3 regions of the Ideonella margarita genome follow, and region 1 is predicted to be linked to each of the others. Evidence: predicted binding sites of a transcription regulator. Region 1 holds the regulator's gene; each other region holds the start of a gene.
What was found. The regulator FNR, encoded in region 1, switches genes on or off when oxygen is low (the NO sensors DNR and NnrR bind a similar motif). The targets are predictions, from matches to a motif close to TTGATNNNNATCAA.

Region 1 (10,096 bases):
GTTCGCTGCTGGTGGTTGCCAACGCCATGCGGCTGGCCCGTTGATCAGCAGGCCGCACCATGGACATTCTTTATCTGCTTATCCCGCTTTCAGCCGTGCTGGTCTTGATGATCATCGGCGTCTTCGGCTGGGCCCTGAACCGGGGCCAGTTCGACGATCTCGAGCGGGAAGGTGAGCGAATTCTGCAACAACCGGGTGACGCCGTTGACGTCGATCAATCAGCGGCGGTGTTGGTTCCCGAACAATCCCAGTTAGCAAGTTCCAAGAAGAAGGAGGCCTTCGATGGCAAGTAGTTCCGCGCCGGCACAACCGGCCTATCACGACAGCGTCGTACGCCTGTTCGCAGTAGCGGCAGTGGTGTACGGCATCGTCGGCATGTTGGTGGGGGTGATCATTGCTTCCCAACTGGCATGGCCCGAGCTGAATTTCGGCATCCCGTACCTCACCTATGGTCGTCTGCGCCCGCTGCACACGAACGCGGTGATCTTTGCTTTTGGCGGCTGCGTGCTGTTCGCCACCAGCTATCACGTGGTGCAACGCACCTGCCAGACGCGCCTGTTCGCGCCGGCCCTGGCCTGGTTCACCTTCATTGGCTGGAACCTGGTGATCATCGCGGCGGTCATCACGCTGCCGCTGGGCTACACCTCGGGCAAGGAATACGCCGAGCTGGAATGGCCGATTGACCTGCTGATCGCCGTCACCTGGGTGTCTTACGCCGTCGTGTTCTTCGGCACGATCGGTACCCGCAAGATCCGCCATATCTACGTGGCCAACTGGTTCTTCGGTGCCTTCATCCTGGCCGTGGCCCTGCTGCACATCGTCAACAGCGCGGCTGTGCCGGTCAGCCTGACCAAGAGCTACTCGGTGTACGCCGGCGTGCAAGACGCGATGGTGCAGTGGTGGTACGGCCACAACGCGGTGGGCTTCTTCCTGACCGCCGGCTTCCTGGGGATCATGTACTACTACATCCCCAAGCAGGCCGAGCGTCCGGTGTACTCGTATCGCCTGTCGATCGTCCACTTCTGGGCCCTGATCTTCACCTACATGTGGGCGGGCCCCCACCACCTGCACTACACCGCGCTGCCTGACTGGGCACAGAGCGTGGGCATGGTGTTCTCGCTGGTGCTGCTGGCGCCGAGCTGGGGCGGCATGATCAACGGCATCATGACCTTGTCGGGTGCCTGGCACAAGCTGCGTGACGACCCGATCCTGAAGTTCCTGATCGTCTCGCTGTCGTTCTACGGCATGTCGACCTTCGAGGGTCCGATGATGTCCATCAAGACGGTGAATGCCCTGTCGCACTACACCGACTGGACCGTGGGCCACGTGCACTCCGGCGCCCTGGGCTGGGTGGGCATGGTGTCGATCGGCGCGCTGTATTACCTGATCCCGCGCATGTTCGGCCGCAAGGAAATGTTCAGCGTCCGCGCCATCGAGCTGCACTTCTGGGTGGCCACCATCGGCATCGTGCTCTACATCGCCGCGATGTGGATTGCCGGTGTGATGCAGGGTCTGATGTGGCGTGCGGTGAACCCGGACGGCACCCTGGTCTACAGCTTTGTTGAAAGCGTGAAGGCGACCTATCCGTTCTACGTGATCCGTGTGCTGGGTGGCGCGCTCTACCTGGGCGGCATGTTGATCATGGGCTGGAACACGTTCATGACGATTGTCAACGGCAAGACGACGCAACAGGCGATCCCTGCTGTGGTCGCTCACGCCTGATCGAGGAGTAAAACAACATGGCTGACAACCGCAAGCCCAGTGGTCACGAGAGGATCGAGACCAGCAACTTCCTGATGATCGTGCTGATCCTGATCACGATCGCCTTCGGCGGCATGGTCGAGATCGTGCCCCTGTTCTTCCAGCGCTCGACGACGCAACCGGTGGAAGGCCTCAAGCCCTACACCGCGCTGCAGCTGGCTGGCCGCGACATCTACGTGCGCGAAGGCTGCTACGGCTGCCACTCGCAGATGGTGCGTCCGTTCCGTGCAGAAACGCTGCGCTACGGCCCGTACTCGGTGGCTGGTGAATTCGTCTACGACCACCCGTTCCAGTGGGGCTCCAAGCGCACCGGCCCTGACCTGCACCGGGTGGGCGGCCGCTACTCTGACGAATGGCACCGTGTTCACCTGAACAACCCGCGTGACGTTGTGCCCGAGTCGAACATGCCTGCTTACCCCTGGCTGCTGGCCAACCAGGTGAACCCGGCTGACATGGGCGACAAGATGAAGGCCCTGCGCATGGTGGGCGTGCCCTACACCGACGACGAGATCGCCCAGGCGGGCGACGCGGTGAAGGGCAAGACGGAAATTGAAGCCGTCATCGCCTACCTGCAGGTGCTGGGCACGGCCCGCAAGTGAGAGATCAGGAGTTTTCGATGGACTTCGACATCAACGTGATGCGCAGCGTCGTGACGCTGGTTTCGCTGGTGCTCTTTCTGGGGCTGATGCTCTGGACCTGGAGCCGCAAGCGCAAGGACTTCTTCGATGACGCCGCCCAGGTGCCGTTCCTGGACGACGATGCGCCCGTCGGAACCTCCGATCGCCCATGAGACACGGCGGGTTGCGCCTTCTGGTGCCCCCCGCTCAAGGAGTAAATGACATGAGTGACTTTTTCAGCAATGGCTGGTCGCTGTTCGTGGCGGGCATCGTCATCGGCGGCCTGGCCTTCTGCGTGTTCGTGCTGGCGGTGGCCAGCAAGCGCGTCAAGATGGCCGATGACAACACCACCGGCCACGTGTGGGACGAAGACTTGAAGGAGATGAACAACCCGCTGCCGCGCTGGTGGATGGGCTTGTTCATCCTGACCATCGTGTTCGCGGCGATCTACCTGTCGCTGTACCCGGGCCTGGGTGCCAGCGAAGGCACCTTGAAGTGGTCGGCTGTGGGGCAGCTCAAGGGTGAGAACGAGAAGGCAGCGGCCGCCATGGCGCCCGTCTACGCCGGCTTCGCCAACCTGAGCGCCGAGCAGATGGCCAAGAACCCGCAGGCCATGGCCATCGGTGAGCGCCTCTACGTTAACAACTGCGCCCAGTGCCACGGCGCTGACGCACGCGGCAGCAAGGGCTTCCCGAACCTGGCCGACAGTGACTGGCTGGGCGGCTCCGGCCCCGAGTACATCGAGAAGACCATCAAGGAAGGTCGCCAGGGCGTCATGCCTCCGATGGCTGCTGCAGTGGGCACCTCGGAAGATGTGCGCAACGTGGCCAACTATGTGCTGAGCCTGTCGGACAGCCCGCACAACTCGGTCGCGGCCCAATTGGGCAAGGCCAAGTTCGCGGCGTGCGCGGCCTGCCACGGTGCAGACGGCAAGGGCAACCCGCTGATGGGCGCCCCGAACCTGACCGACAAGGTCTGGCTGCACGGCTGGGGTGAACCCGCCATCGTGGCCATGGTCAACAACGGCAAGACCAACGTGATGCCGCCGCAAGGCCACCGCTTCACGCCGGAGCAGCTGAAGGTGCTGACCGCCTATGTCTGGAACCTGAGCCAGGCCACCAAGGTCGCTGCGCAGTGATCTGATGAATCTGTATGAGTGAGACCACGCCTGCATCCAACGCCGCCGCCGTCACTGACGACGCGGACAAGTCCGGGACCGTGGTCTCGCTCTATCAGAAACAGAAGAAGATCTACGCGCGTGCCGTCACCGGCCTGTTCGCCACCTGGCGATGGGCCCTGGTGTGGATCACCCAACTGGTGTTCTACGGCCTGCCTTGGCTGGTCTGGAACGACCGCCAGGCCGTGCTGTTTGACCTGGCTTCGCGCCGGTTCTACATCTTCGGTCTGGTGCTCTACCCGCAAGACCTGATCTACCTGTCGGGTCTGCTGATGATCTCGGCGTACGCGCTGTTCCTGTTCACGGCCGTGGCAGGGCGCCTGTGGTGCGGCTTCGCCTGCCCGCAGACGGTGTACACCGAGATCTACATGTGGTTCGAGCAGCGCATCGAGGGCGACCGCGCCCAGCGCATGCGCCTCGACGAAGGCCCGTGGACGCTGGAGAAGCTCTGGCGCAAGACGGCCAAGCAATCGGTCTGGATCCTGTTCGGCCTCTGGACCGGTTTCACCTTCGTTGGCTACTTCACGCCCATCAAGACGCTGGCCGCCGAGGCGATGACGCTCGGCTTCGGGCCGTGGGAATGGTTCTGGGTGCTGTTCTACGGCTTTGCCACCTACGGCAACGCCGGCTACATGCGTGAGCAGGTCTGCAAGTACATGTGCCCGTACGCGCGCTTCCAGAGCGTGATGTTCGACCACGACACCCTGATCATCAGCTACGACAGCGAGCGGGGCGACCCGCGTGGCCCGCGCTCCAAGAAGGCTGACCCGGCGCAACTGGGTCTGGGTTCGTGCATCGACTGCGGCCTGTGCGTGCAGGTCTGCCCGACCGGCATCGACATCCGCAAGGGCCTGCAGTACGAGTGCATCGGCTGTGCCGCCTGCATTGACGTGTGCGACGGCATCATGGACAAGATGGGTTATCAACCCGGCCTGATCCGTTACGCCACCCAGAACAGCCTGTCCCAGCATCTCGACAAACAGCAGATCCTCAAGCGGGTGCTGCGCCCGCGGGTGCTGATCTACACGGCCATCCTCGCCATCATCTGCGGTGCCTTCGTGGCCAGCATTGCGCTGCGTGATCCTTTCCGCGTGGACGTGGTGCGTGACCGCGCCTCGCTGGCCAGGCAGGTGGAGGATGGGCGCATCGAGAACGTTTACCGCCTGCAGATCATGAACGCCGCCGAGCGCGTGCAGCACTACCGCATCCATGTCGACGGCTTGACCGGCATCAAGCTGGTGGGTGTGCCTGAGGTGGTGGAGGTCTTGCCGGCCGAGGCGCGGTGGATCACGGTGTCGGTGCAGGTGCCGTATGAATCGAGCCAGCAGGCCGGCGCCGGTGCCCACCCGATCCATTTCCAGATCGAACGTGTGCCAGGGGAGGGGGCGCCATCCGCCATCACCCTGAGCGAAAAATCAACCTTCATCGTGCCGCGCTGAGCGGACGCAGGAACACAGCATGTCGACCTCCGAGATTTCCCCTGTTGCAAGCCCTGCTGCGCCGGCCCAAAGTGGCAAGGCGTGGTTCCGCCATCCGATGATGTGGCTGGTGGTGGGCGGGCCCGTGGTGGTGGTGTGTGCCAGCCTGACCACGGCGGTCATCGCAGTGCGCGGGGCTGACCCGGTACTGGACCGCGACGACCCGAGCGTCACCGTCAACATCAAGGACGGTGCCGACGGCAACACACCCGCCATGCAGGCCCGCAACCACGCCGCTACGCCCAAGCCCTAGTCCTTCAGGAGAACACCATGAGCACCCCGAAGACACCGTTCAGCGTCCGCACCGTCGGCATCCTCTGGCCGGCTTTCCTGATGGCAGGGGTGCTTGAAATGCTGGTGTTCTCGGTGGTTGATCCGGGCACGCTGATGTGGTTTGGCGGTGCTGCCATCGAGTGGTCGCCGAAGGCCGTCTACAGCGTCTCGTTCTTCGTCTTCTGGGCCGTGATCGCCACCTCAGGGGCCTTGTCGCAGTTGCTGCTGACCATGCCCGCTGACCACTTCGACGAGCCGCTGACCGGCCCCGGGCACAGCGCCTGAGCTGAAACAAAAAAGGGCCGCTCGATGCGGCCCTTGTTCATGGTGGGTTGGCTCCGATGGAGCCCACCGGAATCCGCGTTCAGCAGGCGCCGCCAGCCCCGTTCACCAGTTGCTGCAGGCCAGCCTGGTCGACGATGCGGATCTGGCGCTGCTTCACCTCCAGCAGGCCCTCTTCCTGGAACTTCGAGAACGTGCGGCTTACCGTTTCGAGCTTGAGGCCCAGGTAGCTGCCGATTTCCTCGCGCGTCATCCGCAGGATCAATGAAGAGGCCGAGAACCCCCGGGCCTGCAGCCGCTGCGTCAGGTTCAGCAGGAAGGCAGCCAGTCGTTCCTCGGCGCGCATGCTGCCCAGCAGCAGCATCACGCCGTGGTCGCGAACGATCTCGCGGCTCATGATCTTGTGGAACTGGTGCTGCAGGTCGGTGAACTCGCGCGACAGCTCTTCCAGCTGGCTGTACGGAATCACGCACACCTGGGAGTCTTCCAGTGCCACTGCGTCGCAGGAGTGGCGGTCATTGCTGATGCCGTCCAGGCCCAGCAACTCGCCCGCCATCTGGAAGCCGGTGACCTGGTCGCGCCCGTCTTCGGACGACACGCAGGTCTTGAAGAAGCCGGTGCGCACGGCGTAGAGAGACTGGAACTCGTCGCCCGAGCGGAAGAGGGTGTCGCCGCGCGCCACGGTGCGGCGGTTGGCCACCAGGCTGTCGAGCTTCTCCAGGTCGGGGCTGGCCAGCCCGACGGGCAGGCACAGTTCACGCAAGTTGCAGCTGGAGCAGGCGACCTTGAAGGCGTCGGCCTTCACGCGCTGGGTGTCGGTGGTCATGGCTTTCATTATGGCGTGCGCGGCCTCAGGGGCCGAAGGGCATGACAGGTCGTGCGGGGAGCAGGTGGGCAGCATGATCTTCCTCAATCGATGCGCCATTCTTGGACGGGCGCCGCGCCGCACCCTTGAGCCAGATCAAGGCCGCTGCAGTGTGCTTTGGCACCATCACGGCCATGGCAAATCACATCCTTGAAGCGGCCACGCCGCTGCCAGTGGACCTGCTGCAACGTTTCGACGTGCCGGGCCCGCGCTACACCTCTTACCCGACCGCTGATCGCTTCGTGGAGGCGTTTGGTCCGGCCGATTACCTGGGCGCTCTGCACCAGCGGGCCGAGGGCGCCATGGTGGGCGGCAAGAAGCCGCTGTCCATCTATGTGCACATCCCGTTCTGCGAATCGGTGTGCTACTACTGCGCCTGCAACAAGGTGATCACCAAACACCATGAGCGCGCCACCGAATACCTCGATGTGCTGGAGGCCGAAGTGGCCCTGCATGCACAGGCGCTGGGCGGCGTGCAGAACGTGTCGCAGCTGCACTTCGGTGGTGGCTCGCCCACCTTCCTGAGTGACGCCGAGCTCAGCCGGGTGATGGCGTTCCTGCAGAAGAGCTTCCGGCTCGCCCCGGGGGCCGAGGTGTCGATCGAGGTCGACCCGCGCACCGCTGACCCGCAACGCCTGGCGCACCTGCGGCAGCTCGGCTTCAATCGCTTGAGTTTCGGCGTGCAGGACCTGGACCCCGAGGTGCAGAAGGCCGTGCACCGGGTGCAGTCGCCCGAGAGCATCCAGAGCCTGATGGTGTGCGCCCGCGAACTGGGGTTCGAGTCGATCAATGTCGATCTGATCTACGGCCTGCCGAAGCAGACGCCCGAGACCTTCGCCCGCACCATCAACCAGATCGGCGAGTGGCGGCCTGACCGCATCGCGCTGTATGCCTATGCGCATCTGCCCTCGCGCTTCAAGCCGCAGCGGCGCATTGATGGCAGCCAGCTGCCGCCCCCTGAGCACCGCATCAGCATGCTGTCGGGCGCCATCGGTGGCTTCCTGGGCCACGGCTACACCTACATCGGCATGGACCACTTTGCGCTGTCCACCGATTCACTGGCGGCGGCCAAGCGGCAAGGGCGGCTGCATCGCAACTTCCAGGGCTACAGCACGCAGCCTGATTGCGATCTGATCGGGCTGGGCGTGTCGTCGATCGGCCGCATGGGCGCCACCTACAGCCAGAACGCGAAGACGCTGCCCGAGTATTACGACGCCATCCGCCAAGGCCAGTTTGCCGTGGTGCGCGGCTTGGCATTGACGCGTGATGACCTGCTTCGCCGTGCCGTGATCATGGCGCTGATGTGCCAGGGTCGGCTGGAGTTCGAATCGATCGAGCTGGCGCACCTGATCAGCTTCAACGAGTACTTCCGCAATGAGCTCTCGCAGCTGCAGCCGTACGTTGACATGGGTCTGGTGACGGTGACTCCGGGCGCTATCCAGATCACGGCAGCGGGGTGGTTCTTCGTGCGCGCCATCGCCATGTGCTTTGACCGGCATTTGCAGGCCGACCGTGTTCGGGAGCGTTTTTCGCGCATCATCTGAGGGTGAACTTCGCTTTGCTTTTGAGCGCCCTGTTGATGGGCTTGGCTGGCTCCGTGCATTGCGTGGCCATGTGCAGTGGCCCCAGCGCGGCGGCCGTGGCGGCTTGCGGCAGCGGGCGCCCGGCGGGTGCCTGGGCGGGCTTTCACCTCGGGCGCTTGCTGGGGTACACGGCTGCAGGTGCCGTGGTGGCTTCCAGCGTGAGTGCGCTGGCCTGGCTGGGCGCCTGGACACCCGCGCTGCGCCCACTCTGGACGCTGGCTCATCTGGCAGCCCTGGCGCTGGGGCTGTGGCTGTTGTGGCAGGGGCGACAACCGGAATGGCTGGAATCGCTGGGCCGGCAAACGCCGCGCGCCAGCGGGCAGGGCGGCTGGCAACGCATGAACGGCCCGACCCGCGCCACCGCGGTGGGCGCCGTCTGGTGGGCATGGCCCTGCGGCCTGCTGCAATCGGCCTTGATGGTGGCGGCTCTGGCCAATGGGCCCTGGGGCGGCGCGGCCGTCATGGCCGTCTTTGCGCTGGCCTCATCGATCGCGCTGGGGTTGGCGCCGGCCTTGTGGCTGCGCCTGGGCGGACGCGGCCGGCAACTGGACGCGCGCATCGTCAGCCTGGCGGTGCGTGTTTCCGGCGCTGCGCTGGCGGGGGCTTCGGCCTGGGCGCTCGGGCATGGCCTGTGGGTCAAGCTGATCGACTATTGCCTGAGCTGACCCGGGTGCTTGAGCGGTGAGTCACGCCTCAGTTGCACTCCCACGCTGAACTAGAATTTCTGCTTCGGCGAACCGCGTCAGACAGACGCTTGGAGTCCTACTGCATGTACCAGCACATCGATGTGCCCGAAGGTGGTCAACCGATCACCGCCAACGCTGACTTTTCGCTCAACGTTCCGGCCCGTCCCATCATTCCGTACATCGAGGGCGACGGCGTGGGTGTGGATGTCACGCCGGTCATGATCAAGGTGGTGGATGCCGCGGTCGCCAAGGCTTATCGCGGTGAGCGGCAGATCCAGTGGATGGAGGTGTTTGCCGGCGAGAAAGCCACGCGCCTCTACGGACCCGACGTCTGGTTGCCTGACGAGACCGTGCAGGTGCTGCGCAACTACCTCGTGTCCATCAAGGGGCCGCTGACCACGCCGGTGGGCGGCGGCATCCGCTCACTCAATGTCACGCTGCGCCAGGAGCTGGATCTGTACGTGTGCCTGCGGCCGGTGCAGTATTTCAAGGGTGTGCCTTCGCCCCTGAAGGAGCCCGAGAAGACCAACATGGTGATCTTCCGCGAGAACTCGGAAGACATCTACGCGGGCATCGAGTACGCCGCGGGCAGTGAGCAGGCCCGCAAGCTGATCGCTTTCCTGCAGAACGAGCTGGGCTCCAACAAGATCCGCTTCCCGGACACGTCGGGCATCGGCATCAAGCCGGTGTCGCGCGAAGGCACCGAGCGCCTGGTGCGCAAGGCCATCCAGTACGCCATCGACCATGACAAGCCGAACGTGACGATCGTCCACAAGGGCAACATCATGAAGTTCACGGAAGGCAGCTTCCGGGACTGGGGCTATGCGCTGGCCGCGCGTGAGTTCGGCGCCGAGCCGATCGACGGCGGGCCGTGGATGCGCCTGAATCATCCGCGCACCGGCAAGGACATCGTGATCAAGGACGCGATCACCGATGCGTTCCTGCAGCAGATCCTGATGCGGCCGGCGGAGTACTCGGTGGTGGCCACGCTGAACCTGAATGGCGACTACCTCTCGGATGCACTGGCAGCGCAGGTCGGCGGCATCGGCATCGCGCCCGGTGCCAACATGTCGGATTCAGTGGCCTGTTTCGAGTCGACCCACGGCACCGCGCCGCGCTATGCTGGCAAGGACTATGTCAACCCGGGCTCCAGCATCCTGTCAGCCGAGATGATGTTGCGCCACATGGGCTGGACCGAAGCCGCTGACTTGATCCTCCGTTCGCTGGAGGCCGCCATCGAAACCAAGCGTGTCACCTATGACTTCGCCCGCCTGATGGATGGGGCGGTGCAGGTGTCGTGCTCCGGGTTCGGGCAGGTGATGGTCGACCAGATGTGAGGCTTGATGTGGGGCCAGCGCTTGCGTGCTGATGCGC
Region 2 (10,096 bases), on a different contig from region 1:
GAGCCCGAATCGGCATAGTCGTAGAACATGCGCGGCACGCGCTTTTTGGCCAGTACGCGCAGGTCTTCGATGTTGGTGATCACGGGCATCCGGTTGTCTCCAGGCATTTTTGTGCAGCCGATGCTAGCTGCGCCGCCCGCCGATTGGCCGGAAACTTATTCAGGCCTTGCCGGAAACGAGCGCCAGTCCTTCCGTGGCGGCCTGGGCGCAGGCTTCGCGCAGCCACTGGGCCGTGGCGTGCGCCAGCGGGTGGTCAGCGCAGGTGCTGAGCAGGTAGGCGGTGTCCGGGCGCGCCAGCGGTGTCTGGCCAGCGCCCATCACCGGCACCAGTGCGCCCGAGCGCAGCGCCTGCCGCGCCAGGCTGGGCCGGGCCAGCACCACGCCCTGGGCCTGCAGGGCCGCTTCAAGCGTCAGGCCGAGGTCGATCAGGCGCGGGCCCTGGTCGGGCTCGGGCCAGCTCAAGCCGCAGGCGCGGAACCACGGCGCCCACGGCTCGACCGGGGTGCGCAGCAAGGGCCAGCGGGCGATGTCTTCCGGGCTGTGCAAGTGCGGCTGCTGCGGGCCCAGCTCGGCCAGCAAGGCCGGGCTGGCCAGGGGGATCAGGTGGTCGTGCATCAGCACCCGCTCGGGCGCTGCGCCGGCCAGCGGGCTGTGGCGCACTTCCAGGGTGGCGTCGCTGGCGGGGCTGTCGATGAAGGGCGACGACAGCAAAATCTCAAGTTCGACGTCGGGGTGCGCCTGCGCGAAGGCGGGCAGGGCGGGCACCAGCACCAGGCGGGCGAAGGTGGGCGGCGCGCACAGCTGCACCCGCTGGCGCTGCTGGGCGCTGCGGCGGTGCAGCGGCATGGCGGCCAGCAAGCCGAGGGCGGCGCGCACCTGCTGCAAATATTCCTTGCCGATCGGCGTGGGCACCAGGGCCTTGGCACCGCGCTGCAGCAGCACCACGCCCAGCAACTCTTCCAGCGCGTTGATGCGCTTGCCAACCGCGCTGGCCGTGACGTGCAACTCGTCCGCTGCGCGCTCGAAGGTGCCCAGCCGGACGGCGGCTTCGAAGGCGCGAAGCCCGTCCATGCTGGGCAGGCGCAGCGCGGGCGAGGTCAGCGGGGCGGCGCTGGGGTCGAGGTGGTCAGGGAGTACAGCCATCGTGGCCGCACTCTATCAAGCCGTGGCGCCTTGCTGCGCTTGAGTCGCCGGGTCGAAGCCCACCTGCTCCAGGTGCGAGGCGAGTGCGGCGTCCATCGACAGCACATGCGCATGAAACCAGGCGGCCAGCTCTGGCAGGATGCGGCGCAGCGGGCCGTGGTCACCGTGCTGCTGTGCCAGCACCGCCACCTCCCGCATCACGGCCAGCACGCCGGCATGCTGGCGGATGTGGCAGTTGTCTGGCGCCAGGCCCGCGGCCAGCATCCAGCGGTCTTCCTGGCCGAAGTGCGCCAGGGTGTGTTGCTCCAGCGCGAGCCATGCGGCGAGGCCGGCTTCCGGAGATTCGTTGAGCGCAGCCTCCGTGCGCCCGAGCAACTCGACGAATTCGATGTGGGTCTGGTCGATCTGCGGGTGATCGAGCGTCAGGGCGGTGGACCATTCAAGCAAGGGCATGGCTTCAGCTGTTTCGGGCGGGCCGGGTACGGGCGATTTCGCGAAGCAGCGATTCTTGAAGGCGTGACAAGGCGGTCATTTGCGCTGCATCAAGGTGGGGGCGGGCGGGCAGAATGTCGGCATGTTTGTGCCCACACCCACGGAAAACACCGCTGTCACGGCGCCCCGAACCGCGCGCCATGCCTGGCAGCGCGTGCTGTGGCTGGTGGCGGGCTGGCTGGCCTTGTTGCTGGGTGTGGTGGGCGCGTTTCTGCCGCTGCTGCCCACCACACCGTTCGTGTTGCTGGCCGCCTTCTGCTTTTCGCGCGGCAGTGCCCGCTGGGAGCACTGGCTGATTCACCACCCGCGGCTGGGGCCGATGGTGCGTGACTGGCGCGCCACCCGGGCCGTGCCGCTTCGCGCCAAGCAACTGGCCACGGTGATGATGACCTTCAGCTGCCTCTGGGCCTGGTGGGTCATTCCGTCGGTGTGGCGCTGGGCGCCGGCCATCAGCTGCGCCTGCGTGGCCTTGTGGCTCTGGCGCCTGCCGACACGGCGCTAAAGGGGCTCAGGGCGTCACGGGGCCTTGGGCCAGGTCGCTGCCGTTCATCGCTTCCAGGTAGTCCATCGCGGGTTCCTCGTCGAACAGGTCTGGCTCGCGGGCGAGCAGCGCGTGGCTGGGGGAGCCCGTGCCGGTGCTGTGGCTCGTCGGTGAGCCCCCGGTCGCCTTCGGCCTGGTTCGCGCACCCGAGCGTGCCGGTGCCAGCACCGGTGCATCTGCCCGCGTCAGTCCAGCCACCCGCACGCCCAGCAGGCGCAGGCGCCGGCTCAGGTCGACGCGCTTCAGGCACTGCCCGGCAGCCAGCCTGATTTGCGTACCGTCCGCCGTGGGCGCGGGCAGTGTCAGGTCGCGCGTCACCGTCTTGAAATCATCGAACCGCAGCTTGATGCCCACGGTGCGGCCCACGTAGCCCTTGCGCTGCAGGTCGTCGCCGACGCGCACGCACAGCTCGGTGAAGATCTGGCTGAGCTGGGCGCGGTCGCGCACGGCATGCAGGTCGCGCTCGAAGGTGGTTTCGCGGCTCATCGACACGGGCTCGCTCTCGGTCACCACCGGCCGGTCATCCTGCGCATGGGCGGCGCGGTGCAGCCAGGCGCCGTAGTGGGCGCCGAAGCGTTCCATCAGCCACAAGGGTTCCATCGCGGCCAGCTGGCCGATGGTTTCAATGCCCAGCGTGGCCAGGCGCGCACCGGCCTTCGGGCCGATGCCGTTGATGCGCCGCACCGGCAGCGGCCAGAAGCGGCTGGTGATGTCGTCGACCATCAGCATGGTCAGGCCGTCGGGCTTGTCGAGGTCGCTCGCCACCTTGGAGAGCAGCTTGTTCGGCGTCACGCCGATCGAGCAGCTCAGGCCGGTCCGCCGCTTCACGTTGTTCTTGATGTCGCGGGCGATGGCGCGCACGCCGCCGAGCGGGTCGTGGCCGACGGTGTCCTGCGCGCCGGGCACATCGGTCAAGTCGATGTAGATCTCGTCGATGCCGCGGTCTTCGATCACCGGCGCCAGCTCGGCCACTGCCGCCTTGAAGGCCCGCGAGTAGTGGCGGTACTGGTCGAAGTCGGTGGGCAACAGCACGGCGTCGGGCGCCTTGGCGGCGGCCTTCATCAGGCCCATGCCTGAAAACACGCCCAGCGCCCGCGCCTCATAAGTAGAGGTGGTGATGACGCCGCGGCCGGTGTAGTCACCCAGGCGCGCATAGGTGCGGGTGCCGTCGGCCTGGGTTTGTGGCTGGTGGCGCCGCCCGCCGCCGATCACCACCGCCTGGCCCCGCAGATCGGGGTAACGCAGCAGTTCGACCGACGCATAAAAGGCGTCCATGTCGAGGTGGGCGATGAGGCGGCGGCGTGTCATGGTGGTAACTACTGGATGGATTATCAGCCCGGCCATCGCGAAAACAAACCTGCTTTCCAATGCAGTTTTCGCTTGAAATGTGCGCAAAGCACATTTATAGTGAGACCACGTTGAAGGCGGCAAAGCTCTATCCAGATGTCCTTGTCGTCCTTCCTACCCGTCACTGGCACCCGGCACGGTCCAGTTCAACCACGGTCAGGCTCGCTGTCTGGCCCTTGCTTGTCTCTGGAGGTTTCCATGTTCAATTCAACGACGCTTCGTGCCCGCACCGCCCTCAACAGCCGCTTTGGCCCCAGCCTGCGCTGGGCGGGTGCCGGCGTGTGCCTGTGCGCCCTCGCGGTGCTGGTTGCCTGTGGCGGCGGTGGCGGCGCTGATGCCACCACGGCGGGCAGCAACACCGGCGGCAACGCCACGGCCAGCGCTTACACGTCAGGTGCCATCTCCGGCTTCGGCTCGATCATCGTGAACGGTGTGCGCTTCGACGACAGCAGCGCTGATGTGCTCGACGACGACGGCGTGCGCCACGGCCGTGACGAACTCAAGCTCGGCACGCAGGTGGAAATCGAGAGCGGCTCGCTCAACCGCACCACCCAGCGCGCCAGCGCCAGCATCATCCGCTTTGGCAGTGCACTGCTGGGCCCGGTGGAAGCCATCAACGCGGCCAGCAACCAGCTGACGGTGCTGGGCCAGACGGTGGAAGTGGCCACCACCACGGTGTTCTCCGACGGCCTGTCGGGCGGCCTCAGCGCCATCACCACCGGCATGGTGCTGGAGGTGCATGCCCGCCTCGACACCGCCCGCGCCGTGTATGTGGCCACCCGCATCGAAGCCGAGACCAGCGCCACCGCCTACCAGGTGCGCGGCACCGTGGCCTCGCTTGACACCACCGCCAAGACCTTCCGCATCGGAACCGCTGTCATCAACTACGCCAGCGTGGCCACCGTGCCCACCGGCCTGGCCAACGGCAGCAACGTGCGCGCCAGCCTGCAAACCACGGCCGTCAACGGCCAGTGGGTGGCCACGACCCTCAAGTCGGCTGAGCGCAAGGTGGGCAACCACAGCGAGTCGGAAGTGCACGGCCTGATCACCGCGTTCACCTCCGCCACCGCGTTCAGCGTCGACGGCCTGGCGGTGGATGCCACCAACGCCAGCTTCCCTGACGGACAGACCGGCGTGGTGCTAGGTGCACGTGTCGAAGTGGAAGGCCCGGTCGTGAACGGCGTGCTGGTGGCCACCAAGGTCAGCGTGGAGGACGAGAGCCACGACGGCCGCGGTGAAGACTACGAGTTGCACGGCGCCATCAGCGGCCTGGACACCACCGCCAAGACCTTCACCCTGCGCACGCTGAAGGTCAGCTACGCCAGCGTCACCCTGTGGCGCGGCATCACCGAAGCCCAACTGGCCAATGGCGCCACGGTGGAAGTGAAGGGCTCGCTGTCGGCGGACCGCAGCACGCTCACCGCCTCGCGCATCAGCCGGGAAGACTGAACCCGGCCCATGTCCCCCTGGCGCTGCCGCTCCGGCGGCGCCAGGGCCCGGTCAGGTGTCACCGTTATGATGCCCACAGGTTCAGAAGTACATGTCGCAGCCTGCCGATTCCTCCACCCCCGAGCATGCTGAACAGCAGGCCCTGATGGGTGCTGTCCAAGCGTTGATGTTGCCCCTGGCCCGCCTAGTGGTGGCCCGGGGCGTTGCGTTTGGTGAGGTGGAAGAAGCGCTCAAGCGCGCGATGATTCAAGCCGCCCGCGAAGCCGCGCTGCAGGCCAAGCCCGATGCCTTGCCGCATCGGCTGGTCAGCCGAATCTCCACCGCCACGGGCATCAACCGCCGCGAAGTGACGCGGCTGGTGGATACCCGCTCAGACGTTCGGCCGCCCCGCCGCCCGCTGGCCGTGGAGGTGTACGCCCACTGGCTGAGTGATCCGCGCTACCGCGACCACCTCGGCCAGCCCAGCCCCTTGCCGCGCCAGGGCGTGAGCCTGAGCTTTGAATCTCTGGCCCGTGAAATCACCAGCGATGTGCACCCGCGCAGCCTGCTGGACGACATGCTGCGGCTGGGCTACGCGCGCCTGTCAGAAAGCGGCGACCAGGTCGAAGCCGTGCCCGATGCCTTCGTGGCCAGTGGCGACGTGGTGCGCTCGTACCAGATCCTTGGCTCCAACATCGGCGACCACCTGAGTGGCGCGGTGGCCAACGTGCTGGGCAATGGTCGCCAGCATTTTGACCAGGCCATCGTGGCCGACGGGCTGACCGACGCGTCGATGGACGCGGTGCGCAAGCTCATCGTGGGCCAGTGGCGTGCGGTGTTTGACCACCTGGTGCCCGCGCTTGAGCGCCTGATCAGTGCCGACCGCGAACAACGTCCGGAAGCCGAACGGCAGCGTGTGCTGATCGGCCTTTACAGTTTCAACCAGGCCCAGGAAAACGCCGCCTCCGGCGACCAGCCTGCCGACGAAAGCTGACATGACCCGCATGCCCTTTTTCCGCACTTCGGCTGTCGCAGGCCGCACCCCGCTCTGGCGCTGGTTCCCGATGCTGCTGCTGGCTGCGATGTTGCATGCCTGCGGTGGCGGTGGGGGCGGTGGTGTTGGTGGCCAGGGCACGGGCACCTTCGCCTACACCCAGGGCCCGATCTCGGGTTACGGCTCGATCATCGTCAACGGGGTGGACTACGACGACACCGCCGCCGACCTGCGGGTGAGCAACGAAGATGGCGCCACCCTGACGGCCGCCGACCTGAAGCTGGGCATGACCGTGCAGATCGACAGCAAGGGCATCAACGCCAGCACGCTGACGGCGGTGGCCACCGCGGTGAAGGTCACCAGCGAAGTGGTTGGCCCGGTCAGCGCCAGCGACGTGTCCGCCGGCACCCTGACGGTGCTGGGCCAGACGGTGAACATCACGGCTTCCACCACCTTCGACAGCCGCATCACGGGCGGGCAGGCGGGCGTGGCGCTGAACAGCGTGGTCGAGGTGTATGCCATCCACGACCCGGTGTCGGGCACCTACGCGGCGCGCCGCATCGAGCCCAAGAGTACCGCCACGACCTATGTGGTGCGAGGTGCGCTGAGCCAGCTCGACACCTCCGCACGCACCTTCCGCATCGGTGCTGCCACCTTCGTCTACAGCAGCGGCGCCTTGCCGGCCGACGTGGCGAACGGGGCGATCCTGCGTGTGAAGGTGGCAACCACGCCGGACGCTCAAGGCCGCTGGGTCGTGGGCTCAGGTGGCCGCACCGAGCGCAAGCCGAGCGATGGCTCGGAGGTGGAAATCGAGAGCGTGGTGTCGAGCTACACCAGCAATGCCGCGATGGTGGTGGGCGGCCTGACGGTGAATGCGTCCGGCGCCACGATCACCCCAGCGGGCAGCGTGATCGCAGCCGGCGTTCGGGTGGAAGTGGAAGGCCGCATGCAGAGCGGCGTGCTAGTGGCCACCAAGCTGGAAGTCAAGGGTGGCCCGAGCGACAGTGGCGGCGACGACAACGGTGGCGGCCAGGAGTTCGAGCTCAAGGGCCGCATCACCAGTGTCGACACGACTGCCAAGACCCTGGTGCTGCGCGACGCGGTGGTGGACTGGAGCGGCAGCGTGGTCTATGTGAACGGCACGGCAGCCAACCTGCTGGCCAATGCCAAGGTCGAGATCAAGGGCACCTTGTCGGCCGACGGCAGCCGCGTGATGGCCACGCGCATCGCCTTCGACAACTGAGGTCATTCAGACCTGCAAAAGCAAAGGGCCCCGATGGGGCCCTTTGTCATTCCGTGCTTCTGCCGGCGCGCCGTTCAGCGGCGCCTTGGAAGCATCAGGCCAGGCGTGCCTGGTGCCGTGCGATCTGCGCCCGGGCCTGCGACGGCGCCGTGCCGCCCAGCACATTGCGGGCATTGAGCGAGCCGCGCAGCGTCAGCACCTCGAACACATCGTCGGTGATCGACGCATGGAAGCCCTGCAGCGTGGCCAGCGGCAGTTCGGCCAGGTCCACGCCCAGCTTCAGGCCTTCCTTCACGGCGTGCGCCACCACCTCGTGGGCATCGCGGAAGGGCAGGCCCTTCTTCACCAGATAGTCGGCCAGGTCGGTGGCGGTGGCATAGCCGCGCAGCGCGGCGCGCTCCATGGCGTCGGCCTTCACCACCAGACCGCCGCTGCGGCTGCCGTCGGCGGCCACTTCACCGCCGATCATCTCGGCCATGATGCGCAGCGTGTCCTTCACCGTGTCCACGGTGTCGAACAGCGGTTCCTTGTCTTCCTGGTTGTCCTTGTTGTAGGTCAGCGGCTGGCCCTTCATCAGGGTGATCAGGCCCATCAGGTGGCCCACCACCCGGCCGCTCTTGCCGCGGGCCAGCTCAGCCACGTCGGGGTTGCGCTTCTGCGGCATGATCGACGAGCCGGTGCAGTAGCGGTCCGACAGGTTGATGAAGCCGAAGTTCTGGCTCATCCACAGCACGATCTCTTCCGCCAGGCGCGACACATGGATCATCACCAGCGTGCTGAAGCTGGTGAACTCGATCGCGAAATCGCGGTCGCTCACGGCGTCCAGGCTGTTCTGGCAGACGCCGTCGAAGCCCAGTGCGCGGGCCACGGCTTCGCGGTCCAGCGGGTAGCTGGTGCCAGCCAGCGCAGCGGCGCCCAGCGGGAGGCGGTTCACGCGCTTGCGCACGTCGGCCAGACGCTCGGCGTCACGGGCGAACATTTCCACATAGGCCAGCATGTGGTGGGCAAAGCTCACCGGCTGGGCCACCTGCATGTGGGTGAAGCCGGGCATCACGGTTTCGGTGTGGTCGGCGGCGGCGGCCAGCAGCGCGCGCTGCATGTCGGCCAGCAGCACGCTGATCTGGTCGATCTCGCTGCGCAGCCACAGGCGCACGTCGGTGGCGACCTGGTCATTGCGGCTGCGGCCGGTGTGCAGGCGCTTGCCCGCGTCACCCACCAGTTGCGTCAGGCGCGCCTCGATGTTCAGGTGCACGTCTTCGAGTTCCAGCTTCCACTCGAACTGGCCGGATTCGATCTCGGCGCGGATCTGTGCCATGCCGCGCTGGATGTCGGCGAGGTCTTGCGCGCCGATGATGCCTTGCGCAGACAGCATCGCCGCATGGGCCAGGCTGCCTTCGATGTCGGCGGCCCACATGCGCTTGTCGAAGAAGACGCTGGATGTGTAGCGCTTGACCAGCTCGCTCATCGGTTCTGAAAACAGGGCCGACCAGGCCTGGGACTTCTTGTCGAGTTGGTTGGTGCTCATGCGCGGGGCAGACGTTGGGAGAAAGGCTGCATGGCCGCCTTGGAAGGCGGGCGAAACCCTGATTTTAGGCGGGCCGCTTGCCGCTGGCCGCTCGGGGCGGACAGAATGGCTCTTGTGATGGCCTCCAAAGACCCCGGCCCGAGCAGTGTCTGGAGCGACCTGCGCGATGCGCTGACCCAGCCCGACCCCGAGACCACCGGGCCGCTGACCTTCTGCGCCAGTGGCCCGGTGGTGCGTGCCTTGCTGGGCGTGCATGTGCCGATGGCACTGGCCCTGTGCTGGGTGGCACCCGGCCCGGCAGTGTGGGGCCAGTGGCTGGCCGAGGGTGCCACGCTGGCAGTACCGGCCTGCCTGGCCTGGCTGCTGTGCATGTGCGTGTTGCTGGCGCGCTGGGCGCCGCTGGCCCATGCCGCGCCGATGGTGCAGGGCGCCGCGGCGGCCACCAGCGCCGCGGCCATCACCGCGCTGGTGTGGTGGCCGCTGCACCGGGCGGGCCTGGCGCCGGGCGATACCGGCGCGCTGCCACCCACGCTGTGCGGCGCCGCCTGGGGCTGGGCCTTGTGGCAGGTCGAGCGCTGGCGCCAGCGGGCGCGCATGCCTGCCGCCGCCGCCGCCCGCCTGGCCGATTTGCAGACCCGCATCCGGCCGCACTTCCTGTTCAACACGCTCAACAGCGCCATCACCCTGGTGCAGCTCGACCCTGACCGCGCCGAAGAGCTGCTGCAGAACCTGTCGGACTTGTTCCGCGCTGGTCTCGGCCAGCTTGACCAGCCGACCACCGTGGCGGCCGAGGTGACTCTGAGCCAGCGCTATCTGGCGATCGAGCAACTGCGTTTTGGCAGCCGCCTGGAAGTGGACTGGGACCTCGACCCCGCCGCAGCCCACGCGATGCTGCCCATCCTCGCCTTGCAGCCGCTGGTGGAAAACGCGGTGCGGCACGGGGTGGAGCCCAGCGACAAGGGCGGTCGCATCGAGGTGCGCACCCGCCGCCGGCGCGACCGCGTGCTCATTTCCGTCACCAACTCCGTCCCCGAGGGCCCGACCCGCCATGGCCACGGCATCGGGCTTGCGAGCGTTCGCCAACGGTTGCGTTTGCTGCATGATCTGGATGCCGATTTCCGCAGTGGATTGATCGAAGATGGACGCTGGCGCGTCAGCATCGGCGTGCCGGCTTGAGGGAGACGACATGAGCATGGACGCACTGCGCCTGATGCTGGTGGACGACGAGCCACTGGCGAACCTGCGCATGAAGCGCCTGATTGACGATGGCGCCTGGCCCGGCGCCGAGGTGGTGGCCACCGCGGGCAGCGCCACCGAAGCGTTGCACCTGCTGAGCAGACAGCCGGTGGATGTGTTGCTGATGGACATCCACATGCCCGGCAT
Region 3 (10,096 bases), on a different contig from region 1:
GCTCGCGCATCAGCTCGGCGGCCTGCGCGCCGGACTCAAAGTCGGCGGCCGACGAGAAGAAGTGCAGGATGCCGCGCTCGAGGCGGTTGTATTCGATGCCGGTGGTGTTCACCAGCTCCTTCAGGGCGCCGTGGCTGTAGGCGCCCAGGGCCACCAGCTGCTGCACGTTGCGGGCGAAAGCCGCGTCGGTGCACTGGGTCAGGAACTTCACGCCCCAGCGCCACTGGTAGGGGTCCAGGCGAGGGCGGAACAGAAGGGGGGAGTCATCGCGCAGCAGCCACTTCGCCACCTTCAGCGGGGCGCCGGCGTTGGCCCAGGGCTCGCAGAAGCTGACCGAGATCTGGGCGCCGTTGGCGAAACTGGTTTCCAGTGCGGCGTCGGGCTGGCGGTCGACCACCGTGACTTCATGGCCTTCTTCGGCCAGGTACCAGGCGGTGCTGATGCCGATGATGCCGGCGCCGAGAACGGTGACTTTCATGTCCAGACCCCTTGATCGCTGTACATGTGCAGCGGTGTGCGCACATGAGTTCAACGATTGTCGGCAGGGTGCTGCTGAAAATGAAGCGCCTTGAATATTAGTCTGTGTTCATTAGAGTTGCTAATGCTGTGGAATAGCTGGCAACTCACGCCCTCTTCACAGTTTTGCAAGATGTAAACCGGCCGAAACTCATCACACACACCCACACAACCTGCAGTTTCGGAGCGCTCAATGACGACCCCCACCAAGAACGGCTTCTGGCAACGGCTCTGGGCCCGTGAGGCATCGGGCGTTGAGCAGGACGCGGCAGACATGGGCACCGCCATCGGCCTGGATTTCGTGCTCGACGAGCCGCCGCTGGTGGGCGTGGGCGCATCCGCCATGAGCAATGAGCTGGGCGGCTGGGGCGCACCGCGCCCGTTCAGCGGCGCCTGAAGCCGGCTGGCGGCCCACGGCCGCCGCCTGACCTCAGCGGATCAGCAGCACCGGCGTCGTGCAGTTCGCCAGCACCTTGGTGCTGACCGAGCCCATCACCAGGTTGCCGAGCGAGTTGTGGCCATGCGAGCCCAGCATCAGCAGGTCGAAGTCGCCCTTCTTGGCCAGCGTGGCGATCACGTCGGCCGGTGAGCCCACCTTGGCGACGAACTCGGCCCGGATTTTCTGCTTCGAGAAGAACGTGCGGATAGGCTTGAACACCTTCTCCGCCTCTTCGTCGTAGTACGACTTCAGCAATTCCTTGTCGAGCACCGACGCTGCGCGCGGCGGCACCGCCGGCACGGCCGTCACCACCACATAACTCTGCTGATCGCCCAGCCACTCATCGTGAGCGGCCAGATAGGCCAGCATGCGCTTGGTGAACGGGCTGCCATCAACGGCCACAAGAATCTTCATCGCAGTCTCCTGTCTGTGGGAATGCGATCAGTGTGGGCCTGCGCGGGCGCCAGCGCCTTGTTCAAGATCAAGGGCTGCGGACCTCGAGGAGGGCTCAGACCTCGATCAGCTTGAGCGGGTCATGCGTCTCTGCCTCGCCCTTCTTCACCAGCCCGCGGGCCTGGCAGACCACGCGGCTTGGCGCGCGGCCCGGGCGGTCCACGGTGTAGTCGTGGCGGCAGTGCAGGTGGCCGTGCAGCCACAGGTCGGCCCGGGGAATCAGGTCGTCGTCGGCATTGCAGAAACTCGCCGTGCCGGGTTGTTTGCCGTAGCGCGGATCACCGCTGCGCAGGCTGGGGGCGAAATGGGTGATCACGACGGTGGCGTCCCACTGGCCCTGCGGTGGCACGGCCAGCGCTTGTTCCAGCCACAGGCGGTCGGCCAGGCCGGTGGCGCGCACGGCGTCGGCGTCGAAGGGTTGACCGCCCTCATGGGTGCTGCGCTGCACGCGGGTGAAATAGTGGCCGGCGCGCATCGCACGTTCGCGCTGGGCGGCGCCGAACAGGTCGAAGTCCGACCATCGCACGGTGCCCACGAAGCGGATGCGACGGCCTCGGTCATCGGGGAGGATCAGCGTCTCCCGCGACAGCAAGGTCATGCCCAGTTCAGTGCAGCGTGCACGCAGGCCGGCGAGCGCCTCGGCCATGTCGCGGCCGTCGAACTCATGGTTGCCGGGCACGAAGATCACCGGCACCGGCCAGTTGGCAAACAGCTCGAGCCCGGCCCAGGTGGCATCAATGTCGCCGGCCAGCACCAGCAGCTCGGCGCCGGGGGCGGGCTGGGCTTCGAAGGTTTCGGTTTCAAGGTGCAGATCGGACAGAAGCTGGAGGCGCATGGGGCGGGATCATCGCAAAAAGCGGAATGGCCATCGCAAAAAGCACAACAGCCACCCGAAGGTGGCTGCTGCGGCAGGGCGCCGTGTGGCACCCCGAGGGCGGTCTGGCCGTTTGGCCAGCCGCGTCAGCCGGCCAGCTTGGCAGCCAGGGCCGCCTTGGTGTCCAGCAGCGCTTGCGGCAGGTGGTAAGACAGCTGGGTGAACAGCTCGTCGTGCAGCTTCAGCTCTTGCGTCCAGGCGGCGTGGTCCACGTCGATGACCGACTTGAACTGGTCGTGGCTGAAGTTCAGGCCGTCCCAGGTCAGGTCTTCGTAACGCGGGCTGACGCCGAACACGTTGTCGGTGCCGGTGGTGCCGCCATCCACACGTTCCAGCATCCACTTCATCACGCGGGCGTTGTCACCGTAGCCAGGCCAGACGAACTTGCCGTCAGCGCCCTTGCGGAACCAGTTGACGCAGTAGATCTTCGGCAGCTTGGCGCCCGAGGCGGCCAGCTTGGCGCCCAGGTCCAGCCAGTGCTGGAAGTAGTCGCTCATGTTGTAGCCCATGAAGGGCAGCATGGCGAATGGATCGCGACGCACCACACCTTGCTGGCCAGCGGCGGCAGCGGTGGTTTCCGAGCCCATCGTGGCGGCCATGTACACGCCTTCCACCCAGTTGCGGGCTTCGGTCACCAGCGGCACGGTGGTCGAGCGACGGCCACCGAAGATGAACGCGTCGATCGGCACGCCGGCGGCGTCGTCCCAGGCGGGGTCAAGCGCCGGGTTGTTGGTGGCGGCCACGGTGAAGCGGGCGTTCGGGTGTGCGGCCTTGGCGCCGGTCTGCTTGGCGATTTCAGGCGTCCAGTCCTTGCCCTGCCAGTCGATGCAGTGCGCAGGCGCTTCGCTCATGCCTTCCCACCACACGTCGCCGTCGTCGGTCAGCGCGACGTTGGTGAAGATGACGTCCTTGTTCAGGCTCGCCATGCAGTTCGGGTTGGTGTCGAAGTTGGTGCCCGGGGCCACGCCGAAGTAGCCGGCTTCCGGGTTGATGGCGTACAGACGACCATCAGCACCCGGCTTGATCCAGGCGATGTCGTCGCCGATGGTGGTGACCTTCCAGTTGCCCATGGCCGCCGGCGGAATCAGCATCGCGAAGTTGGTCTTGCCGCAGGCGCTCGGGAAGGCGGCTGCCACATGGTGCTTCTTGCCTTCGGGCGAGGTGACACCCAGGATCAGCATGTGCTCGGCCAGCCAGCCCTGGTCACGGCCCATGGTGGAGGCGATGCGCAGCGCGAAGCACTTCTTGCCCAGCAGCGCGTTGCCGCCGTAGCCGGAGCCGTACGACCAGATTTCGCGGGTCTCGGGGTAGTGGACGATGTACTTGGTGGTGTTGCACGGCCAGGCCACGTCAGCCTGACCTTCGGCCAGCGGTGCGCCCACGGTGTGCACGCACGGCACGAATTCGCCGTCGATGCCCAGCAGCTCCAGCACGGCCTTGCCCATGCGGGTCATGATGCGCATGTTGACGGCCACGTACGGGCTGTCCGAGAGCTCAACGCCGATGTGGGCGATCGGCGAGCCCAGCGGGCCCATCGAGAACGGCACGACATACAGCGTGCGGCCCTTCATGCTGCCCTTGAACAGCGCCGGGGTGCCGTCGGCCTGGCCGGTCTGCAGCAGGGCGCGCATCTCGGCCGGGGCCATCCAGTTGTTGGTCGGGCCGGCGTCTTCCTTGTTGGCCGAGCAGATGTAGGTGCGGTCTTCGACGCGCGCCACGTCGGAGGGCGACGAGCAGGCGAGGTAGCTGCCCGGGCGCTTGGCCGGGTTCAGCTTCTTGAAGGTGCCGGCGTCCACCAGTTGCTGGCAGAGGCGGTCGTATTCAGCCTGCGTGCCGTCACACCAGTACACGTCGCGGGCTTCGGTCAGGGCGGCGATCTGGCCAACCCATTCCACCAAGCGGGTGTGCTTGACGTAAGCGGGTACGTTGAGGCGCAGGCCTTCCATCACGGGGCGGTTCATAGGGGCTCCAATCATCAAAAAATAAAACGGGATTGGGCGAGCCTCGCGGGGGTGCGGGGCTCGCCCAATGCCGTGGCACGGAGAGCGGGAGAACGAACACAACCCGGGTGCAGGGTTACGGTGGTGCCACGGGGTGTTTTTGTGGGGATCGCCCATGAAAAGCCGCCGGCGGTACGCCGTTTTCAGTGTAACGGCGCCGTAACCCGGCGTGCTGGAACAACCCCGGTAAAAGTATGCAAATCCGGAATAACCAGATGCATGACGAGGCGACCTTGGCCTGGATCAAACCGCCGCAATCTAAATGAGACAGAATCGCATTTAAATTCTTCTGCCACCACCATGCTGCTCGCCGACCTGCCCAACGGGGTGCTCGCCACCGTGAATCTGCTTCGCAGTGGCGCTGCCGACATCGACGCCGCCACCCTGCGGCGCCTGGCAGAGCTGGGCTTTCTGCCCGGTGAGCCGGTGCGCGTGATGCACCGTGGCCCGGGCGGCCGCGAGCCGCTGGCCGTGCTGGTCGGCGACACCCTGTTTGCCCTGCGCCGTGTGGAGGCCGCCTGTGTCGATGTCACGCCCGCCTGATCAGGCCGACCACCTCGGCGGCCTGCACGCCCAGGCCGCCGCATTGGGCCGCGCGCCCGTGCTGGCGCTGGTGGGCAACCCGAACTGCGGCAAGACGGCGCTGTTCAACCTGCTGACCGGTGCGCGCCAGAAGGTGGCGAACTACGCCGGCGTCACGGTGGAGCGCAAGACCGGCTGGACCCGCCTGAGTGATGGCACCAGCGTGGCGGTGGTCGACCTGCCCGGCACCTACAGCCTGTTCCCCGCCACGCCTGATGAGGCCGTGACGCTCGAAGTGCTGGAAGGCCGTCGGGCGGACGAGCCCGCACCCGACGGCGTGGTGGCCGTGGTGGATGCGACCAACCTGCGCATGAACCTGCGGCTGGTGCTGGAAATGCGCGAGCGCGGCTGGCCGATGGTGGTGGCCCTGAACATGATGGACGCCGCCCGCCACCGCGGCGTCAACATCGACGTGGCGGCGCTCTCGCGCGAGCTGGGCTGCCCGGTGGTGGAAACCGTGGGCGTGAAGCACAACGGCCACCAGGCCTTGCTGGCGCAACTCTCGCTCGGCCTGCCGGCCTGGCCGCAGGCCGCGGCGGTGGATGGCGGAAAAGCGGCCCCAACTGACGCACAAACCATCCAGCGCGAGGTGCGACGCATCCTCGCCGTGGTGGCGCCCGGCGTGATGTCGACCGCGGGCAGCGCCCGGTTTCACCACCGCCTCGACGGCTGGGTGATGCACCCGGTGTGGGGCCTGCTGCTGCTGGCCAGCCTGCTGTTCGTGATGTTCCAGGCGGTGTTCGCCTGGGCCGTCTGGCCGATGGACCTGATCAAGGACGGCATGGCGGCGCTCGCCGAGTTCACCCAGGGCGCGATGGCCGAGGGCCCGCTGCGCAGCCTGCTGGTCGACGGCGTGATCGCCGGGGCCGGCGGCGTGCTGGTGTTCCTGCCGCAGATCCTGATCCTGTTTGCCTTCATCCTGGTGCTCGAGGACTCGGGCTACCTGCCGCGTGCCGCCTTCCTGCTTGACACTCTGATGGGTCGCGTCGGCCTGTCGGGGCGCGCTTTCATCCCGCTGCTGTCGAGCTTCGCCTGCGCCGTGCCCGGCATCATGGCCACGCGCAGCATCTCGAACTGGCGTGATCGCCTGGCGACCATCATGGTGGCGCCGCTGATGACCTGCTCGGCCCGGCTGCCGGTGTACGCCCTGCTCATCGGCGCCTTCGTGCCCGACCGCAGCGTGGGCTGGTTCAACCTGCGCGGTCTGACCTTGTTCGCGCTCTACGTGGCCGGCGTGCTGAGCGCCTGCGGCGTGGCCTGGCTGCTCAAGCGGGTGTGGATGAAGAGCAGCTACCAGCCGCTGATGCTGGAGCTGCCGCCCTACCGCCTGCCCAGCCTGCGCAGCCTGGCGCTGGGCCTGTGGGAGCGCGCCCGCATCTTCGTGCAGCGCGTGGGCACCATCATCTTTGCGCTGACGGTGCTGCTGTGGTTTCTCTCCACCTGGCCCGGCCCGCCCGATGGCGCCACCGGCCCGGCCATCCAGTACAGCTTCGCCGGCCAGCTGGGCCATGCGCTGGAAGTGCTGGTGGCACCGATCGGCTTCAACTGGCAGATCGCCATCGCGCTGGTGCCCGGCATGGCTGCGCGCGAGGTGGTGGTGGGAGCGCTGGGCACCGTGTATGCCTTGTCGGGTTCCGACGATGGCGTGGCCGAAGCGCTGAGCCCGGTGATCGCGCAGCAGTGGTCGCTGGCCACCGCCTACGCGCTGCTGGCGTGGTTCGTGTTTGCGCCGCAGTGCATCTCGACGCTGGCGACCGTCAAGCGCGAAACCAACTCCTGGCGCTATCCGCTGCTGATGACGACCTACCTGTTCGCGTTGGCGTACGGCGCGGCGTTTGTCACCTACCGCGTCACGCTGTGGCTGGGCGGCTGAGCCGCTGATCAACGACCACCCGACGACGCCGCCCACACCCCCATGCAAGCCCTGCTCACCGCCGCCATCGTGCTGGCCTGCGCCTGCTACGCCACCTGGGCATTGATGCCGGTCTCCTGGCGCCGCCGCGTCGCCAACCGGGCTTTGAGCGTGCCGCAACTGGCCGGCATGGGCTGGCTGCAACGCGCGGCGCGCCGGGGCGGCGCCTGTGGCTGTGACGGCTGCGACGGGCCGCCGGCCGGGGCTTCGAAGTCGTCAACATCGGGTGCCGCGGTGCAGGTCATCACCCTGCATCCGCGCAGGCCGGCGCCGGCTCGCTCACAATCCGGCCATGAAGATCCTGAGCGTGAACGTGGCCACCGCCAAGCCGGTGAACATCAACGGCCGTGAGGTCCTGACGGCGATCGGCAAGGTGCCGCAAACCGGCCCGGTGGCCTACGGCCCGATGGGTCTGGCGGGTGACGAGCAGGCGGACCGCAGCGTGCACGGCGGTTTGCGCAAGGCGGTGTACGCCTGCTTCTCCACCCACCTGCCGTTCTGGCGCACGGTGCGGGCGCAGGCCCGTGCCGCCTCGTGGGATGCCGACGTGCCGCCCGGCCTGCTGGGCGAAAACCTGACCATCGACGGCATGACCGAACGCGACCTGTGGCTGGGCGACCAGCTGGTGTTCGCCGACGGCGGCGTGCTGGTGGTGAGCGAGCCCCGCGAGCCGTGCTTCAAGTTCAATGCGGCGATGGGCTTTTCCAAGGCCGCCAAGCTGATGGCCGAGTCGGGCTACTGCGGCACTTACCTCGCCGTGCTCAAGCCCGGTCAGGTGCAGTCCGGCGACAGCTTCACGCTGGTGCCGGGCGACCGCGCACTCAGCCTGCCCGACGCCTTCCGCGACCGCATGGGCCGCCGCTGAGGGCGATCCGCGGCAATGAAAAACCCCCGCGGGCCAAGCAGGCCGGCGGGGGTTGAGGGTGAGTGGCAGAACGGGCGCCTCGCGACGCCCGTCTGCTCACGGGGGCGTCAGACGCCCGGCACCGGACGGGCGATGGTGATCACCGGGGTCGTCCAGGTTTCCCAGTGCGCCGGGTTGGTCTCGTCGCCCAGGGCCTTCAGCACTTCCACCTTGATCACGTACTGGCCGTTCGGCACGGTGATCGGTGCGCTGTCGCCGCGCACGACACGGCCGTCCCACTGGAAGGCCGAGAACGCCGTGGCGGTCGAGCTGCGCGGCAGGAAGTTGTCCTTCGAGACCGTGAACCACGACTTGCCGGTGTTGGCGTCATAGGCCGACAGGCGCACCTGGCGTGCATGGTGATCGAAGTGCATCAGCATGTACGGGATGTCGCCATTGGCCATCGTGAAGGTGCCGCCGGTGGCGCGGTTCTGGTAGCTGCTGCCCACCAGTTGTGCCAGCCACGGGAAGCCGTTGGCCGTCGGGGTCAGCACGACCTTCGACTGGTAGTCCCCCTTCATGCCGGCGTACGGCACACGCAGCACCTTGCCGTCCAGCGTCGAGGTGGCCACGATGTAGCCGCCGTAGATGCTGGCGTCAGGCAGCGCCGCCGGTGCCGTGATCGTCACGTCCACCGTGGCCGTGCCCTTGGGCGGCACGGTCACGCTGGTGGCGCTCAGGCTGACGGTGGCGCCAGTGCCCGAGAACGCCAGCGTGAAGCTGTTCGGGCCCGTGGACAGGGCGCCGGTGTGGCTCAGCGTGTAGGTCACCGAGGTCTTGCTGGTGTTGCGCAGCGTCAGGGTGCGCGTGGCCGGGCCGGCTTCGCTCTCACCCAGGGCCAGCTCGCTCGGGCTGATGGTCGTGGTCTGCAGCACGGCGCCCACCACGTCGGTCATGCCGGCGCCCTGGCGGTGCACCATGTCGAGGAAGCCCGCAGCCGGGTTGCCGCTCCACATCTTCGGATCGGCCGAGTTCTGCAGACGCTCCTTCACCGCGGCCGGGCTCAGACCCGGACGTGCTTCCAGCAGCAGGGCCACCGTGCCGGCCACGTTCGGCGAGGACATCGAGGTGCCCGACAGCGTGGCGTAGCCGCCTTGCTCCAGCGGCCAGGTCGAGTTGATCAGACCACCCGGGGCGCCGATGTTCGGCTTCAGGCTCAGGTCTGCGGCCAGGCCGTAGGAGCTGAAGCTGGAGATCAGGTTGCCCGTCGGGTTGGGGTAGCTGCCCGTGGTGTTGGCCCAGGTCAGGGTCACGTCGCCGGCCTGCAGGGCGGTGTCGATGCTGGCGCCGAAGACGTCAGACACGCCGACCACCGGGATGGTGATGGCAGGGCTGCCGACTACTGAAGGGCTCAGCGGGCCGGCAGCGTTGTTGTACAGCACCACGCCGACAGCGCCCGCGGCCTGCGCGTTCGTGGCCTTGACGTAGAAGCCGCAGGTGCCGCGGCGGATCAGGGCGATCTTGCCGGTCAGGCTGCCGGCGGGCAGGGCTGCGCAGGCGTCGTTGGCGGTGGTGGTGGTGCCGGTGCGGGCCATCAGCGCGCCGCCGGAGGTCGGGGCTGCCGGGGCGCCGGTGGCGTCCGAGAAGCCGACCAGGCCGCTGCTGCCGGTGACGCCGAACTGGCGCAGCACCACATGGCTGTTGTCGTAGGAAGCCACGCCGATGACGTTCTTGCCCACGCCCGGAGCGCCTGCGGCGTACAGGCCGCTGGTGCCGCTGTTGCCGATGGAGGCCACGACGATCATGCCCTTGCGCACCATGCGGTCAGCCGCCTTGGCGGACGGGTATTCCGGCCACTGGAACGACGAGCCGATGCTCATGTTGATGACCTGCATGCCGTCGGCCAGGGCGCGTTCCATGGCGGCGATCATCACGTCGGCCGTGGTGCTGCCGGCGCAGCCGAAGACGCGGTACGCGCCGAGGGTCACGTTCGGGGCCACGCCCTTGATGGCGCCGCTGGCGCCGACGATGCCTGCGACGTGCGTGCCGTGGCCGGCGCAGTCGTCAGGGTTGTCGTCAGGGGTGGTGACGGGGTTGTAGGCGGCGCTGCTCGGGTCGGCATTGAAGGCGTCACCGACGAAGTCGTAGCCGTACTTCACGCGGCTGGTGGGCAGCACGGAGGCGCCTTGCACGCCGGTGCCGCCGAGGTCCGGGTGGTCGAGGTCGACGCCGGTGTCGATGATGCCGACCTTCACGCCCTTGCCGCTCAGGCCCAGGGTGTTCTGGGCGACGTCCGCGCCGGTCATGGCCAGGGCGGTGGCCATGTTGGCCTCGTTGCTGCCGTCAGACTTCACCGGATTGGGGGCCTGGAAGACCATCATCGGGTAGAGCGCCTTGACGCCAGCCACGCGGGCCAGCTTCAGGCGCTCGGCCGGCGACACTTCCACCGACAGGCCGTTGAACAGCGTGTTGAAGG

Region 2: a site for FNR is predicted at 1,676-1,689, ahead of AACH00_RS02450 (hemerythrin domain-containing protein). Genes of this name have one in related genera too.
Region 3: a site for FNR is predicted at 4,516-4,529, ahead of AACH00_RS18470 (FeoA family protein). Genes of this name have one in related genera too.

Annotation. Positions count from the first base shown of each region.
Region 1 is NZ_JBBUTI010000004.1:436,085-446,180, forward strand. It holds gene AACH00_RS07385 (heavy metal translocating P-type ATPase) at 1-44, shown strand, start outside; gene ccoS (cbb3-type cytochrome oxidase assembly protein CcoS) at 60-293, shown strand; gene ccoN (cytochrome-c oxidase, cbb3-type subunit I) at 283-1,722, shown strand; gene ccoO (cytochrome-c oxidase, cbb3-type subunit II) at 1,740-2,360, shown strand; gene AACH00_RS07405 (cbb3-type cytochrome oxidase subunit 3) at 2,378-2,551, shown strand; gene ccoP (cytochrome-c oxidase, cbb3-type subunit III) at 2,602-3,516, shown strand; gene ccoG (cytochrome c oxidase accessory protein CcoG) at 3,531-4,994, shown strand; gene AACH00_RS07420 (nitrogen fixation protein FixH) at 5,014-5,286, shown strand; gene AACH00_RS07425 (hypothetical protein) at 5,304-5,591, shown strand; gene fnr (fumarate/nitrate reduction transcriptional regulator Fnr) at 5,671-6,414, opposite strand; gene hemN (oxygen-independent coproporphyrinogen III oxidase) at 6,588-7,997, shown strand; gene AACH00_RS07440 (sulfite exporter TauE/SafE family protein) at 8,000-8,701, shown strand; gene icd (NADP-dependent isocitrate dehydrogenase) at 8,806-10,059, shown strand.
Region 2 is NZ_JBBUTI010000001.1:522,321-532,416, forward strand. It holds gene AACH00_RS02440 (alpha-hydroxy acid oxidase) at 1-89, opposite strand, end outside; gene AACH00_RS02445 (LysR family transcriptional regulator) at 160-1,143, opposite strand; gene AACH00_RS02450 (hemerythrin domain-containing protein) at 1,159-1,596, opposite strand; gene AACH00_RS02455 (YbaN family protein) at 1,718-2,137, shown strand; gene dinB (DNA polymerase IV) at 2,144-3,484, opposite strand; gene AACH00_RS02465 (DUF5666 domain-containing protein) at 3,722-4,972, shown strand; gene AACH00_RS02470 (DUF6502 family protein) at 5,064-5,945, shown strand; gene AACH00_RS02475 (DUF5666 domain-containing protein) at 5,947-7,188, shown strand; gene argH (argininosuccinate lyase) at 7,283-8,713, opposite strand; gene AACH00_RS02485 (sensor histidine kinase) at 8,831-9,889, shown strand; gene AACH00_RS02490 (LytR/AlgR family response regulator transcription factor) at 9,900-10,096, shown strand, end outside.
Region 3 is NZ_JBBUTI010000016.1:17,469-27,564, forward strand. It holds gene AACH00_RS18445 (D-amino acid dehydrogenase) at 1-478, opposite strand, end outside; gene AACH00_RS18450 (hypothetical protein) at 710-913, shown strand; gene AACH00_RS18455 (universal stress protein) at 947-1,369, opposite strand; gene AACH00_RS18460 (metallophosphoesterase) at 1,464-2,243, opposite strand; gene AACH00_RS18465 (phosphoenolpyruvate carboxykinase (GTP)) at 2,369-4,243, opposite strand; gene AACH00_RS18470 (FeoA family protein) at 4,583-4,825, shown strand; gene feoB (ferrous iron transporter B) at 4,809-6,737, shown strand; gene AACH00_RS18480 (hypothetical protein) at 6,780-7,127, shown strand; gene AACH00_RS18485 (MOSC domain-containing protein) at 7,069-7,641, shown strand; gene AACH00_RS18490 (S8 family peptidase) at 7,749-10,096, opposite strand, start outside.